2 regions of the Lysinibacillus sp. YS11 genome follow, and region 1 is predicted to be linked to the other one. Evidence: riboswitches for the same ligand, from Rfam matches in the RefSeq annotation. Region 1 holds a riboswitch; the other holds the start of a gene.
What was found. A riboswitch is a leader RNA that binds a small molecule or an ion and turns the genes downstream of it on or off. The one in region 1 is predicted to bind cobalamin.
Positions count from the first base shown of each region.

Region 2: linked by a shared signal. The riboswitch ahead of LBYS11_RS10435 (hypothetical protein) and the one ahead of metE (5-methyltetrahydropteroyltriglutamate--homocysteine S-methyltransferase) in region 1 are both predicted to bind cobalamin.

Region 1 covers NZ_CP026007.1:2,276,970-2,284,929, forward strand. The annotation lists gene LBYS11_RS11210 (response regulator) at 1-961, shown strand, start outside; gene LBYS11_RS11215 (GNAT family N-acetyltransferase) at 1,033-1,536, shown strand; gene LBYS11_RS11220 (DinB family protein) at 1,582-2,049, shown strand; gene LBYS11_RS11225 (DUF3888 domain-containing protein) at 2,077-2,817, opposite strand; gene LBYS11_RS11230 (hypothetical protein) at 2,938-3,327, shown strand; gene LBYS11_RS11235 (Lsa family ABC-F type ribosomal protection protein) at 3,359-4,840, opposite strand; cobalamin riboswitch at 5,405-5,585, shown strand; gene metE (5-methyltetrahydropteroyltriglutamate--homocysteine S-methyltransferase) at 5,759-7,960, shown strand, end outside.
Region 2 covers NZ_CP026007.1:2,107,665-2,115,624, reverse strand. The annotation lists gene LBYS11_RS10440 (elongation factor G) at 1-1,849, shown strand, start outside; gene LBYS11_RS10435 (hypothetical protein) at 1,966-2,721, opposite strand; cobalamin riboswitch at 2,947-3,131, opposite strand; gene LBYS11_RS10430 (GNAT family N-acetyltransferase) at 3,343-4,110, shown strand; gene LBYS11_RS10425 (PH domain-containing protein) at 4,274-4,654, opposite strand; gene LBYS11_RS10420 (YhfM domain-containing protein) at 4,765-5,154, shown strand; gene LBYS11_RS10415 (ABC transporter ATP-binding protein) at 5,191-5,925, opposite strand; gene LBYS11_RS10410 (ATP-binding cassette domain-containing protein) at 5,932-6,681, opposite strand; gene LBYS11_RS10405 (ABC transporter permease) at 6,674-7,486, opposite strand; gene LBYS11_RS10400 (ABC transporter permease) at 7,483-7,960, opposite strand, start outside.

The DNA.
Region 1 (7,960 bases):
TGATTTAGTGTTTTTAGATATTGAAATGATTGACACACACGGTATGCAACTTGCAAAGCATCTCCTACACAAGCAACCATCCTTACAAATCATTTTTGTTACAGCTCATACACAATTTGCCGTGGAGGCTTTTGAAGTTGAGGCAACAGATTATTTATTAAAGCCAGTACAGGAAAAACGACTGATTAATGCGTTAACAAAAGCACAGAAAAAAATGGTCGTGACGGTGGCGCCGAGGGATGAGAAGAAAAACTCATTATATGCGCATACATTAGGCAGCTTTTATCTACTGGATGTTCAACATAATGTGATTAAGTGGCGAACAAGAAAAGTACGTGAACTATTTTTATATTTACTATTTCACCAAAAACGGCCTATGTTAAATGCAGTTCTTTTAGAGGAATTGTGGCCAGATTTGAACTTTGAAAAGGCAGCTAGTAATTTACATACAACTATTTATCATTTAAGAAAGATATTAAAGGACAATGGTATTCAAGATCCTATACTCTTGGTCAATAATCACTATAAATTAAATGCGGAAATTCAAACTGATTATGATGAGCTGAATCAACTATTGGAGCAGGATCAACATGATGAGAAATCCATTCAGCAGTTATTGAATTGCTATGAGGGTGATTTTTTAATAGATGAGGAGTATTTATGGGTTAATCAAATCAGGCTCCGCTTAAAGCAATCTGTATTACATGTGCTTGAACAGTATATTGCACGTACAGACGTTGCCCACACTTTATTAAAGTATAATTGCCTACAAAAGCTTTTAGAGCTAGACGAATACAATGAACAGTATATGTTTCAATTGTTAGAATTCTTAATTCAACAAAATAGGAAACAAGAATGTATAAAATTCTTTGAATCTATAGAGGCAAAATTAGCTGAAATTGATCTCGCTGTGCCAGAAAAATTTTATAGAAAATACAACGAGTTCTTACTCAACGTTTAGAAACGATTTCGGAAAAGTAATTTCTGTTTTAATAGTAGGTAATAATTTTATAAAAAGGAGATGCTTTCGGCATGCAAAAGATTGAAATAATTGAGCTTCACCATATTGAGCAAGATTTGGAGAAGCTTACTGAATTATTGATTATGGTCGTAGATGAAGGAGCATCCGTAGGTTTTTTACCTCCACTCACACAAGAACAAGCGATAAAATATTGGCAATCTGTCTTAGCGTCAGATGTCTTACTGTTCATTGCGAAAATAAATAATGAAATTGCAGGTAGTATTCAAATGCATTTAACTAGCAAACCAAATGGCATTCATCGTGCTGAAATTTGCAAGTTAATGACACACCCCAACTTTAGACGCAACGGTATTGGACGAGCGCTGATGCAACAAGCAGAGGAAAGAGCAAAACAAGAAAACCGCTCCTTGTTAGTTTTAGATACGAGAGAAGGGGATCCTTCTAATAAATTATATAAATCATTAGATTATCAAGAAGTAGGGAAAATTCCGCAATATACTATTTCACCAGATGGAGAATTAGAAGCAACCGTAATTTACTATAAATTAATTTAATCTAGGATATAGAATACTGAAAACGTGTAGAAAGGGAGCTAGTATATGAACGAAGCGCAATTATTTATGCAAATGAAAATGTGGCGTAATTGGACTGTTGAATTTCTACGTACGATCCCTGAGAATATTGCTGATCAGATACCCGCTGGACATCATAACAATATTCGTTGGAATGCTGGTCATCTATTAGTTGGTTGGGATCATACCGTTTTTCAAGCTGTCACACAAGAAAGGCATTTGCCCCTATCCTATCATGTAATGTTTCCTAGTGGCAGTAAACCAGATGACTGGACTGAGCAACCGCCAACAATGGATCAAATAATTATGCTCCTAGAGGAACAACCAATTCTTATTGAACAAGCTTGTGCAGGACATCTACATGAACCGCTTAAAGAAACTTTTTTAGGTATGAAAACATTAGGCGATATGGTTGTCTTTCATATGAACCATGAAAATTTTCACATGGGAATTATAAAAAGTATGATGCAAACGCTCTTAAAGAATGAAGCCTAACTGATGGAATCAGTTGGCTTCATTTTTCTATATATACCACGGTAACAGATCCTCCATTTTCCTACCTGGCTTACTTGTTTTATCTGTTACGATCCATGTGCCGTCTTTCTTTTGCAGCTGATAGCTTACATTTGTACCATCCGCCCTTTTAAAGAGCATATAACCTATATTACCCTTGATAAAAGTGACAGGGTCTATGACATTTTTGTAGGGAATCTTTCGCTCAGGAAATAAAATATTGGTCACTATTTCCTCTGCAATCATAGCAAGGGATTTCATATCATTATTAATTTCAGCTTGATATTGCAATTGATCGTATCGGTAGGAAGTATAAGATGCTAAGTCCAGCTTAAAACTCTGCTGTATATCTAACAGTGTTGCCCTATAGAATGCGTTTATTGCCTTTTCTACATCATCTGCCTCATGTATATAGCGAAGTGTGATGACACCAGTTGGACTGACTTCAAACGTAATGATTTCCTTACTGTAGGGTGGGGAATGCGCATGCTCAAAGGTCGTAACTTCCACGCTAACTTTAAAGCTAAACTGACTTTCTTTGACAATTTTTAAAATTTTCACATCATACAAGCCATACTGCTTAGGATAGCCATAGTAATGATCAATTTCCTTTTCAATAAATGGATTAAGGATTGTAATGAATGTGTCCCTGATTAGTTGCTCATCAGCTTGTTCACTTTGCGCATAAATCTTACATGGCAGAATGAACATAGTGAAGATAAACATTAAAACATAAGCAAATTTTTTCATGGAATAGTGACCTTTCTGCAGGATGATACTTTATAGAGTGCACCAATCACAGCAAATTATCGAGCATTTTTAAAGAAAGGGAATTGAACAATGGGAAAAATAATACTGCCCTTTTTATGTATGCTTTTGTTATTTCCAACAGCTACTTCGGGGTCAGAACCTGAAGGCTTAAAATGTCCAAATCCAGATGTATTGATGAAAACAACGGTGAAAGACAAAGTCGAGCTTAGTCAAGCATTAGCTGACATCATTCCAAAAGTATATGGCTCAAGCCCTGATTATCAGGAGTGGCAAATTGAGGTGATAAAGCCCATGCCCATATTAACTGGCATGGAGGAGAATTACTATAAAATGGCGGTGAACTTCTGTGGAGAAAATGTGGCTAATCACTCCTGGTTTGTTCGATTAAGGTTTCCAAGATTACTGCCAGCGCAAAGTGCATCACTAGGTGAGCTATATATCGTAAAAGAGACAAATTCTAAATGGATCCATTGGTTTCAATATCATTAAAAAGGAAGAATCCATAAATGGATTCTTCTCTTTATGACATCGCTATCGTTTTCGTTGCTACAGTTTGTTGAAATGCCTGATCATGCTCAACAATCACCATTGTGAGATGAGAGCTTTTTATGAGCTCTTCAATCTGCATGCGTGAATAGATATCAATAAAATTGAGTGGTTCATCCCAAATATATAAATGAGCCTTCTCACACAAGCTTTTAGCAATCAGCAGCTTTTTCTTTTGCCCACCAGAATAATGAGAGATATCCTTCTCAAATTGAATACGCTCAAAATCCATCTTGCGCAGGATTGATTTAAATAACGTCTCATCAATACCATGCTCTTCAATAAATTCCGAGAGCAATCCCTTTAAATGGGATGTATCCTGCTGAACATAGGAAATGACTAGACCTGAAGCTAACTTTATCGAGCCTGTATGTTGGATGGGCTTACCTAGAATAAGTTTTAACATACTACTTTTTCCGCTTCCATTTTTGCCATCTAAAACAACTCGATCCCCTTGTGCCACTTTGAAGCTAATAGGCTTATTCACGATATGGTCATCGTACCGAATCGATACATCCGTGACAACAACCATTTCTTTTGATGGATATGCCAATGGCTCTACTTTCAATGACTCGGTTTTTTCAACATTTTTTAGTAGTTTTGATTTTTCCTCAATAGCTCTTTGTTGTCTGGATTCCAGGTTCTTCGCTCGTTTCATCATCTTGGCTGCTTTATGTCCAACAAAGCCTTTGTCCAGTTTGGAACCTGAATTGGTTGTGCCGTTTTTGGAGGCTTCCACTTGATTAGACCAACCTGACGAACGCTTTGAGGATTGTTTTAATCGGTCGATATCTTTTTGCAGTCGTTGATTGGTTACTTCTTCGTGTTCCTGCTGACGATCAAAATTTAACTTCCAAGAAGAATAATTTCCACTTTGAACGTCAATATTGGCTCTATTAATCGATAGGATATGGTCAACACAGCCATCTAAAAAGCTTCTGTCATGTGAAATTAAAATAAATCCTTTTTTCCTGCGAAGATAATCGGAAACCGTCTTTCTTGCATCCGTGTCTAGGTGATTGGTTGGTTCATCAATTAATAAAAATTGACCCTCTGTCAAAAACAACGCAGCAAGCAGCACCTTTGTTTGTTCGCCATTGGATAATGTTTTAAAAGGACGATACATGACCTCCGCATCTACATGTAGGTAAGCTATTTCACGTAGACATTCCCAATCTTCTGCCTGAGGACAAATTTCCTCAAATATTTCATGGGTATATTTATTTGGATCAGAAACTGGATAGGGGAAATAAGTGAAGTCTACAGAAGAGATGATTTTTCCGCTATACTCATAATTTCCTAATAACAACTGAAAGAATGTTGTTTTACCTCGTCCGTTTCTACCGATAAATCCAAGTTTCCAATCCGTATCGATTTGAAAGTTGACATTCTCAAAAATATTGTCAAAGCTGCTTGGATAAGAAAAAGTTAGGTTTTGTACTTGTATCATGGACATGATAATTCCTCCTTTGTATTGCAACAGTTTACTTTTCATACAAAGTCGGTCTATCCATCTATGGTTCATTTCTCCGTATAAGCAGATGGATATTAACGACTTATACGGAGTGTTACATGCGTTACAATAGTTTCTGAATCGCTCATATTTTTCCTCTCCTTTATGGGTAAATGAAAGGTACAAAATCAACTATGAAAGCAAGAAAAAAACCCTCCAATTGTACATTGGAAGGATTAGTCTTTCTCTGAATAAATGCGATTTGCCATTTGTGTCATGACAAATAAAATGCAAACTGATAGTTAAAAATGGATAGACTAACCCTATATTTTGTGTTTGAAATCATTCAATTCAAATAAAAATATAGTTTAGTTCTTCATTGTCCATTCATCAGTCCTCTCATAATTGTCTTTTTATAGTAACAAATTTTTTTACAGAATACAATGTAACCTTATTTTCATTTAGTACTATACAATAATTCCTATAATATTTATAGAAATAATTTATATAATAGTTGAAAAATAATTTCTACTATTCTGAAATATGTGCTATAGTAGGAGCATAATTGAATATTGTGTAAGACTTGGTGCCAAATGAAAGTTTGGCTTAAAAGGGAAGTCGGTGCAAATCCGACGCTGTCCCGCAACTGTAATTCGGAGCAAATCACAAATGCCACTGGGGAAACTGGGAAGGCTGTGAGGCGTGTTGATGGAAAGCCAGGAGACCTGCCAATTTCTAGTACACACCAAATCCCTACGTGGAAATAGGTGGTGAAAAGTGACCAAATAGGCACTGTGCGATAACGTTTATGCGAAAGTAGATATTTTTTCGTATTGTTTTAGCATTATTAATTTTAACATGCAGCCATTTTCCTAATAGGAGAATGGCTTTTTATTTTTTCTAAAAAAGGAGCTTAAAAACATGAACTATACAAGTACATTGATCGGTTATCCCTATATAGGAGAGGAACGCGAATGGAAAAAAGCACTAGAAGCATTTTGGCGCAATGAACTTTCTGAGGAGGACTTTGAGGAAAAATTAAAGAAAATCCGTTTATCAAGAATAAACAAGCAGCTGCAACTTGGAATCGATATGGTGACAGTTGGCGACTTTACGTTTTACGATAGAATGTTAGATACAGCTTTGATGTTTGGTTTAGTTCCAAAGCGCTTTAACTGGCAAGGTGGTAAAGTCGATTTTCATACCTACTTCAGTGTAGCAAGAGGAGACAAAACAGCCGTAGCTAGTGAAATGACAAAATGGTTTAATACAAATTATCACTACATTGTTCCAGAGTATGAGGGACAAGCCTTACAACTAACAGAAAATAAAGTGTTAGCCGACTTTTTAGAGGCGAAGGAAACTTTCGGTATCATTGCGAAGCCGACACTAATTGGTCCCTATACATTTTATAAGTTAACGAAAGGCTACAACAAATTAACACAGGTTGAGTACTTATTAGCTTTATTACCACTCTATACGCAGGTATTAAAAGAATTAGTGGATGCAGGTGCCACTTGGATTCAGCTAGAAGAGCCATCCCTCGTCTTAACACTTGATCCAGCAGAGATAAAGCTGGTGAAAGAAATGTATGACCAGTTAGCCACTGCCGTTCCTGAGGCTAAAATAATGCTACAGACTTATTTCGAAGCTTTAAGTGCCTATGAAGCATTAAGTACATTGCCTGTTCAAGGATTCGGTTTGGACTTTGTTCATGGCTATAAAGGAAATATGGCGTCACTTCGTCAATTTGGTTTCCCGCAGGATAAAGTATTAGGAATAGGGGTAGTGAATGGCCGTGATATTTGGCGTTCAAACCTGGCGGAGGTCAATGCGACAATTCAAGCCATTGAACAGCTAAGTCATGCTGCTGAACTATGGATTCAACCATCAAGTAACCTACAGCACGTTCCAATCACAACCTCTCTTGAAAATGAACTTGACCCTGTTTTAAAGCAGTCTCTGGCCTTCGCAGATGAGAAAATCGTAGAAATCACGGGGCTGACTAAATATAGACGAGATAAAGATGGTTCCTTACAACATAATTTTTCAGAAAGTATGAAGGCGATTGAGGCTCTAAAAAATCATCCAATCCGCCAAAATAAGTTAATTCATCAAGCCGTTCAAACTGTGACAAAGCAAGATTTTGAACGACACAGTAATTTTACGAAGCGACAAATGATCCAACAACAAGCCTTAGGATTACCGCTGTTTCCAACAACTACAATCGGTAGCTTCCCGCAATCAGATGAAGTGAAAAGAAATCGTAATGCGTGGCGAAAGAAACAATTATCGAATGAAGCCTATGAAACATTTTTAGAAGACGAAACAAAGCGCTGGATCTCCATACAAGAGGAATTAGATATCGATGTACTTGTTCATGGTGAATTTGAGCGTACAGATATGGTCGAATATTTCGGTGAAAAGCTGACTGGCTTTGCCTTTACAGAGAAAGCGTGGGTTGTTTCATATGGATCACGCTGTGTGAAGCCTCCGATCATTTATGGAGATGTTGCATGGGCTTCACCAATTACCGTAAAAGAATCCGCCTATGCCCAAAGCCTAACGAAGCGATTTGTAAAAGGCATGCTGACAGGGCCAGTAACAATATTAAATTGGTCCTTTGTGCGAGATGATTTGTCCCGTAAAGATGTCGCTTATCAAATTGCATTAGCACTCCGTAAAGAGGTGGAAGCACTAGAAAACGCAGGTATATCAATTATTCAAGTGGACGAGCCAGCGTTAAGAGAAGGTTTACCGCTTAGAAAGGAGGAATGGGGGGCTTACTTAGAGTGGGCTGTCAATTCCTTTAAGCTTGCGACATCTAGTGTCAAAGATGAAACACAAATCCATACACATATGTGTTACTGCGAGTTTAATGATTTCATCGAACCAATTAGCGCACTAGATGCAGATGTGATTTCCATAGAAACATCACGAAGTCATGGGGAACTTATTACCTCACTACAAGTACAGCCCTATAAAAAAGGAATTGGCTTAGGCGTCTATGATATTCATAGCCCTCGTGTACCAAGCGAGGATGAAATGCTCGCTATTATGAAAGATAGTCTACAGGTGCTGGACCGTTATCAATTCTGGGTGAATCCAGATTGTGGCTTAAAA
Region 2 (7,960 bases), 170 kb from region 1:
AGCACGGGGGCGTGTTGATCATCAGGATACCTTTCTTGATCATCATGAGCTAGAGCGCAGACGAGGCATTACGATATTTGCCGAGCAAGGGCGCATGAATATTGGCGATGATACATACACATTGATTGATACGCCAGGGCATGTCGATTTCTCCCCTGAGATGGAGCGTGCCATTCGTGTGATGGATTATGCCATTATTATCATTAGCGCTGTCGAAGGGATACAGGGCCATACAGAAACAGTGTGGCAACTTTTACGTCAATACCATGTCCCTACCTTCTTCTTTATCAACAAAATGGATCGTGAGGGTGCCAATATGGAGGCTGTCATCAGCCAGCTTCGCAAAGATTGCTCTCAGCATGTATTGTTCATCGATGAGCCACTGCGAGCAGACTATGTATCAAATAATATCATGGAATGGCTGGCGGAGCGCGACGAAAAATTGCTTGATGCCTTTCTAAATGAGTCATTGGAGCATGAACAGTGTCTTGCTCAATTAAAGGAAATGATTAAAAATGAAGGTGCCTTCCCTTGCTTTGCTGGCTCGGCCTTAAAGGATGAGGGCATTCAGGAATTTCTTGACCAGCTCCCGCTGTTAACGGCTACCCATTTTGACAAGGATGCCCCGTTTGAGGGCGAGGTTTTTAAGATTCGTCATGATGGGCACCAGCGTTTAACCTTTATGAAGGCAACCAAGGGCTCGTTGCATGTACGAGATGAATTTTCATTTGACGAAGTAACAGAAAAAGTGACCGAAATTCGCCTTTATAACGGCAGTCGCTTTGAGACCGTTCAACAGGTAGAGGCAGGAGAAATTTTCGCTGTCAAAGGACTGAGCCAGGCAAACATTGGGGATCGAATCGGTACAACGATGCTATCACAGCCCTATGAGCTTGTCCCAACCTTACAGGCAAAGGTTCAATATGAGGGTGATCAGCATATCAAGGAAGTGCTACAGATTTTCCGTTTACTCGAAGCAGAAGAACCGTCCTTGCGTGTGGTCTGGCAGGAAAAATTTCAGGAAATCCATGTGCATATTATGGGTGCTATTCAATTGGAGGTCCTGACAGAGGTATTAATGACGCGTTTTTCATTAGCTGTCTCCTTTGGTGAGCCGCAAATTTTATACATGGAAACCATTGCGACGACCGTAACGGGCTATGGTCATTTCGAGCCCCTCAAGCATTATGCAGAAGTTCATTTATTAATGGAGCCAAATCCACGTGGAACAGGTAATACCTTCACCAATGCCTGTCATGCCGATCATTTATCTGTAGGCAATCAGCGCCTTGTTGAAAAGCATCTGTTTGAGCGTGACCATCATGGGCTACTGACAGGCTTCCCTGTAACAGATATTCATTTTACACTTCTAACAGGTCGCGGGCACAATGAACATACATCGGGGGGAGATTTCCGTGAAGCCAGTTTCCGTGCCCTGCGTCAGGGGCTGGAGCAGGCACAAAATGTCCTACTTGAACCCTATTATCGCTTTAAAATGAAAGCTTCAAATGACTTTATCGGTCGTATGATGACTGATATTCAGCAAGCAGCTGGCACGTTCGATGACCCGATTTTATCCGAAACGGATGTTATCCTAACAGGTCGTGCACCTGTTGCCACTTTAATGAGCTACAGCACAACCTTTGCCGCCTATACAAATGGGAAAGGTGCACTCACACTCCAATTTGATGGCTATGATGTGTGCCATAATACAGAGGATGTGATTGCACAGATTGGCTACGATAAAAATGCCGACCCTGAGTATAGTTCCTCTAGTATCTTTTGTGCTAAGGGCAAAGGATATTCGGTTCCATGGCAAGAAGCACAGGCAGCCATGCATTGCCTGTAGGGTGGGATGAGCCTGCTCGCTTCGGGTAATCCGCGGGTATTTCTTTCTTGGGCATCAATATATCTCTACCCTACCATAAGATATTACAAGCCCTCCAAAAAATGGAGGGCTTGTTTTTATAGTGCACCGACAGCTTTCTTTGTTGGATTGTCCAACAAATATGCGGGTTCAACTATTACATAGTCATGCTTGTTCGTAAAATCAATTAGTACCTTACCAGGTTGACTTTTTAATAGTTGTAGATGATCAATTAATTGCAGTAAAAGCTCGTGACCGTTGCCACGTGGATGCCAGTTGAAATGATAATCATTTAACGCTTGCACCGCTTCAATAAATTGGGCATATTCCTGCTGCACAAATGCAATGAGTTTGTCATGATGAGATGCTAAATCATATAAATATGTTTCGTAAAAGCGCATGACAATCGAGCATAATAAGTCATTGACACGAGCGGCACTTAAAACAGGCTTTGGCTCCAATGATAGACGGTCAAGGTTGGGCTTTGCGCGTGTAGAATCAATGCGCGTAATTAAGTGATACGCTTCTCCGTTGACCTCATAGACAATCGGATTGGTCGGCATGTACATCATAAAACTATTCGTCTTTGTTTTTAGTTCATCTGCTATGGCTGCTTTCGCTAAAAGATGACCGTCCACATCCCCATTTTGTATCCAAATAATTTCTTTATTATATAAGATTTGCTCAAAGAAGCGATCATTGCGAATCAGCTTCGTTGCTAATAATTGATCGATCAGAGACTCGACCACCATTCTTGTTTTCGCTTTCTTGGCAACTTCTGTTCGTGGTTGCTTACAAATGTTCAGATCTTCATAAGGCGTTTCCAACGTTGTCGTTACATGAATATTTGTCATACGTGCATCCCCTTTGCGTACATATTTTCAAAACAAAAAGGACTCCCTACTTTTGAGGAAATCCTTCATTTTATCTTCTTTCATCACACAATGCCAAACAAACCCTAAGTATGTGTGAACGAGTTCGATTATGAACCCTTTCATTTACTATGGGCGTTTGACGTACTGTGACGAACAGAGCATTCTGTTTTGTCAACATGCCACCTCCTATTCCTCGTAGGTTTATGGTGTGTACTCGTAACAGGCAGGTATCCTGACTCATGATCATCGCTTCTTTTCTCCTTCCCGTCCAAAGACAGTGGATACTGAAAAGTCGCTCACATTTACAGTTGCGGGACAGTGTCGGATTCGCACCGACTTCCCTTTTAAGCAAATTGCACGCAATTTACACCTCTTACTACACGCTATTCAGTTGTCATAGGAATGAGTATAAGCACATTCCTATTAGATTACTAAAATCAATTGTAAAGTAGTGTTTTTCCAAAGTCAAATATCACAATATTTTCCAAACTACTAATAAAGTTAGAGGGGGATATAAAAAAGGTGAACTGCGTATTTTTTATCTTTCATTGACTTTATAATGAAAGATAGTGTACTTCTAATAGTGGAAGGATGAAAAATATGAAAACAAGTCAACAATTAGTGACGAGTAATTTAGAGGAAAAAATGAAACTATTTACTCGAGCCGTTTCTGGACAAATTATAGAGGAAGCTCATTTTGTCATAGCCAATACGAATATTCCAACTGATACATTTAATTTGTTAGTAGCGAAATCGCCTATAATTCATAAGGAAAATCATCTTAAACAAAGGATTAATCATTTCATTGTGAATAAACTTCCCTTCAGTACGTGGGTGGATGCCAACTATCTAAGCGATGATTGGCTACAGCTGATAAAAGACTGCAATTTACAGGAAGCTGAACGAAATATGATGATGAAGCTTGACCATACACTTCACACAGGTCCACGAATTTCCAATTATCTTACCATCACAGAAGTAAGTAACAAGGAAGAGCTTCTACAATATAAGGAAGTTTTTCTAAGTTTATTTGGAGAAACAGCAGAAAGAGATGCATTAGAAATTTACTTTCATCAATTCTCACAGGAAAAACTAGCATCAAATGCTCGCATGTTTATTGGTTGTATAAAGGAAGTACCTATCGCTACGGGATTATTAATCGACAGTAAACATAGCTATGGGATTTATGATGTGATGACAAAAGATGCGTATAGGGGCAACGGCTATGGCAGTGAGATGTTTCAATTCCTACTCAGTCAAACAATCAATAAGCAAAAGCCCGTAGTCTTACAGGCATCAGAGGATGGAAAAAATATTTATAAACGCTTCGGGTTTAAAGAAGTCGGAGAAATGATTGTATTTGAATAAGGTCTCGGCAAGGCGCTCTTATTTACACTTGACAGTATTTTCGAGCTTACCGTAATCATGAAGCCGACTTAAAATCCGTTACACCGACCCCTTCCCGGCACGACAAAAAAGCCTCGCAAATCTGCGGGCTTTTGGTTGTGCACATGTACTATTAGCACCTTCATTACGTCCCCAAAACATACTGTGCTAAGACGCTTTGCACCTTATAAATATTTGTCGCCTTATTGAAGTTTTTTTGAATCGGTAATGGACTGCCAGACACCCATATTTTAAGCTCTGCATCTAAATCAAATGTTCCAGCTGTTTCGACTGAAAAATGAACGATATTTTTATAGGGAATGGAATGATACTCTGTTTTCTTGCCAGTCACTCCTTGCTTATCAATGAGGATTAATCGTTTATTGGTAAAAATAAACGTGTCTCTAATAATTTTATAGGCGTTCTTGACTGTCTCGTTTGGAATTAATAAATTATGGACCTCCTCCTGTAGTTTTTCTAAATTCACCTCGCTTGCATTGCCGATCAATCCATCAAATAAGCCCACTATCTGTCCCCTTTCGCTCTCGTTTATTTAATGTATTACAAAGAAGTGAGAGCTACGACAGGAAATGGTGGTATTATTTAGCCTATAAAAGGGGTGAGTGGTTGCGAATAATGATAGCTGCCTTAGTGTCTCTACTAGCCGTTGTTTTACTAGGATGTAATGAAAAACCAGATGATGAATTAGCTAAGGTCAGCATTTCTATTGGTGCTAAATTTAACAAGGTGAACACTGATTTTTTTAAAGAATATACGGATGAAGAATCACTTACACTATTCCAACAAGCCATTGCAACAACAGTCAAAAACGAGGGTGTTGTCAATATGGCTTCGCCAGAATATGATGTACAAATAGTGGACAAGGCAGGAAACAAATATGGCTATCATCTTTGGTTAGGTGATAAAGGGCAAAACAGTAGTTTGATGCATGTCAAGGATACGCATACGATCTACACAATATCTGAGGAGTTCACTGAAAAATTAGCTGCGCTAGTTCACTCATAAAAAAACACTTCCCATTCAAGGAAGTGTTTTGCCAAATCAATGATCCATTGCCTGAAACAGCATTTTTGCATAGCTGTCCGTGAAGGTAAAGCCGTTATTCTCTTTGTTGCTCTCATCAACAATGGTTCCAGCCTTCATCACATAAATGCGATCGCATAAATAGGAAACAGCCTTTAAGTCATGAGAGATAAAGAGAATGGCCATTGCCCTTTCTTTATTCAAGGTCTTTAATAAATCAACGATTTCTCGTTGAATCAAGCGATCTAGGCTTGAAATAATTTCATCACATACGATTAATTGTGGCTCGACCAAAAGGGATCGTAATAAATTAACTCGCTGTTTTTCTCCGCCACTTAGCTCAGAGGGCAAGGCATGTAAGATATCTGTGGGTAGCTTGACCTTCTCCAGCATGGTCTGTAAATAGGTGTCCGTTATAGGTTGCTTATGCTGAAGCGGCTCTCTTAATAGGTCCCTTACAGTCCACACGGGATTTAAAGCGGCTGTTGCATTTTGAAAAATAATCTGGCAGCTGTCATAAAAAGCTGCGCGACGATGCTTGGTTATTGGTTGCTGTTGAAAGTATACTGCCCCTTTTTCAGGAGCTTCTAGCTGCATAATTACTTTGGCCAATGTGCTTTTGCCACTGCCACTTTCTCCTACTAAGCCGACTATTTCCCCTTTTCCTACAGTAAGATGAATATGATTTAATATTGGGCGTCCCTTTCGATAGCTTTTACAAATATTGTGAACCTGAAGTAACAAAGCCCACACCTCCTCCTAAAAATGATGCGCAACTAGCTGCCTAGTGTATGGATGCTTAGGCTGCTCAAAGATTTCTGTTACTCGCCCTCGCTCCACAATTTCTCCATTTTTCATGACGAGGATAAAATCTGCGATGGAAGCAGCTACATCTAAATCATGGGTAATTAAGAGTACGGTTGTTTCTAGCTGTGTATGAAGCCTTTTCAATTGTTGAATAAATTCCTGTTGATGCAGCATATCTAAGGAAGAGGTTGGTTCATCCGCTAATAAAACAGCTGGCGCCAGATAGAGAGCACAGGCAAGCATACAGCGTTGTAGCATCCCTCCTGAAAGCTCGAAGGGATAGCGCTCCAACACATCTGCTGGTAAATGTAAATCCTGTACAATATGCTTCATTTTAGCTAGAAATACTGCCTTTGTCTGCCCCATCCGTAAGGCAGTTAATCCATACAATTGCTGTTTCATTTTTTGCGTTGGCGAAAAGCTATTAGCAGCATCTTGAAAAATCGTAAAGAAGTGCCTTTGGCGTAGTACAGCTTGATCCTGTTTTGCTAATTCCACTATATTTCTTCCATTAAAAAAGATTGAGCCTTCAACTGTTGCTTGCGCTGGAAGCATGCCTAGAATGGCAGAGAGCATGGTGCTTTTTCCACTACCGCTTTCACCTATCATCACGGTAATCTGACCTTTTGGCACCGTAAACGAGAGATCGTTCAATATAAATTTTTCGTTTATTCGAACAGTAACATGCTCCATTTTAAACATGTGTCTGTCCCCCTCTCTGCTTAAATCTACTACCAATAGCTTGCACGCATAAAATCGTTACGAAAATGAACATCCCAGGAAAAAGGCCCATCCACCAAGCCCCGACAAGTAAATCATTTTGTGCCGTATAGAGCATCGTCCCCCACGATGGAATGGACGGTGGAACACCGATACCTAAAAAGCTTAAGGATACTTCCGTAAAAATAGCACCAGCAAAATTAAATATCGTCACGACAAAAATGGCGGGAAGACTATTACGCAATAGATGACGAAAAAGAATCTTCCACAGCGGAGTGCGGAACATCTTCGCCATGTGGATAAACTCTAATTCCTTCAACCGGATAAATTCAGAGCGCACGATACGGGCAGTGACAAACCAGCCTGTGCACCCCATAATCATTGCCATGCGCCATACACTTCCTTGCATAATCGCTTGAAGAGCTAGCACAATCACTAAAGATGGAATTGTTAAAAATGCCTCTAGTATACGCATCATCACTGCATCAATAGCTCCACCGAAATAGCCACTTATACCGCCATAGATAATGCCAATTATGCTGGATAGAACAACCGATAACGTAGCGATAAAAAGGGTCACTCTACCACCAACGAGTAGGCGGGAAAGAACATCTCTACCTAGCTGATCTGTGCCAAGGAGGTGTGTTCCATTAGGTGCTTCATAAATATGATTCATATCCATCGCGTTTGGCTCAAAAGGCACTAACCATGAGGAGAATAGGGTGAAGCCTACTAAAAGACCAAGAATCACTAGCCAAAAGATGAGCATTTTTTGCTCTTTTCTCATACGATTCCCCCTCTTCTTAAGCGGGGATTGAGACAAATCATGAGGACATCAATCACAAATAAACAGATAACGACTACTACGCCAGTGATTAAAATGGCACCCATCAGCACAGGAAAGTCCTTTACCATCACTGCTTTCACTAAAAGCTGACCTAAGCCTGACCAGCCAAATAATGTTTCAACCACGATGGATCCTCCAAAAAATGATGGGATGGTCACACCGACATAATTGATATATGGAATAATGGCATTGCGTAAAATCATCTTACGAATAGCTCGCTCTGGTACTCCGTTGGCACGTGCCACCTCTACATAATAACGATGCTTCTCTGCCTTCACATTTTCCTGTAAAAAACGTGCGAATACCCCGACATGTGCCAGTACAAGGACCGATAATGGAAGAACCATATGGTGTAGTCGGTCCACAAGGCCGCCATCCCCTCGTACATCCTTCATCCCCGATGAAGGAAACCAG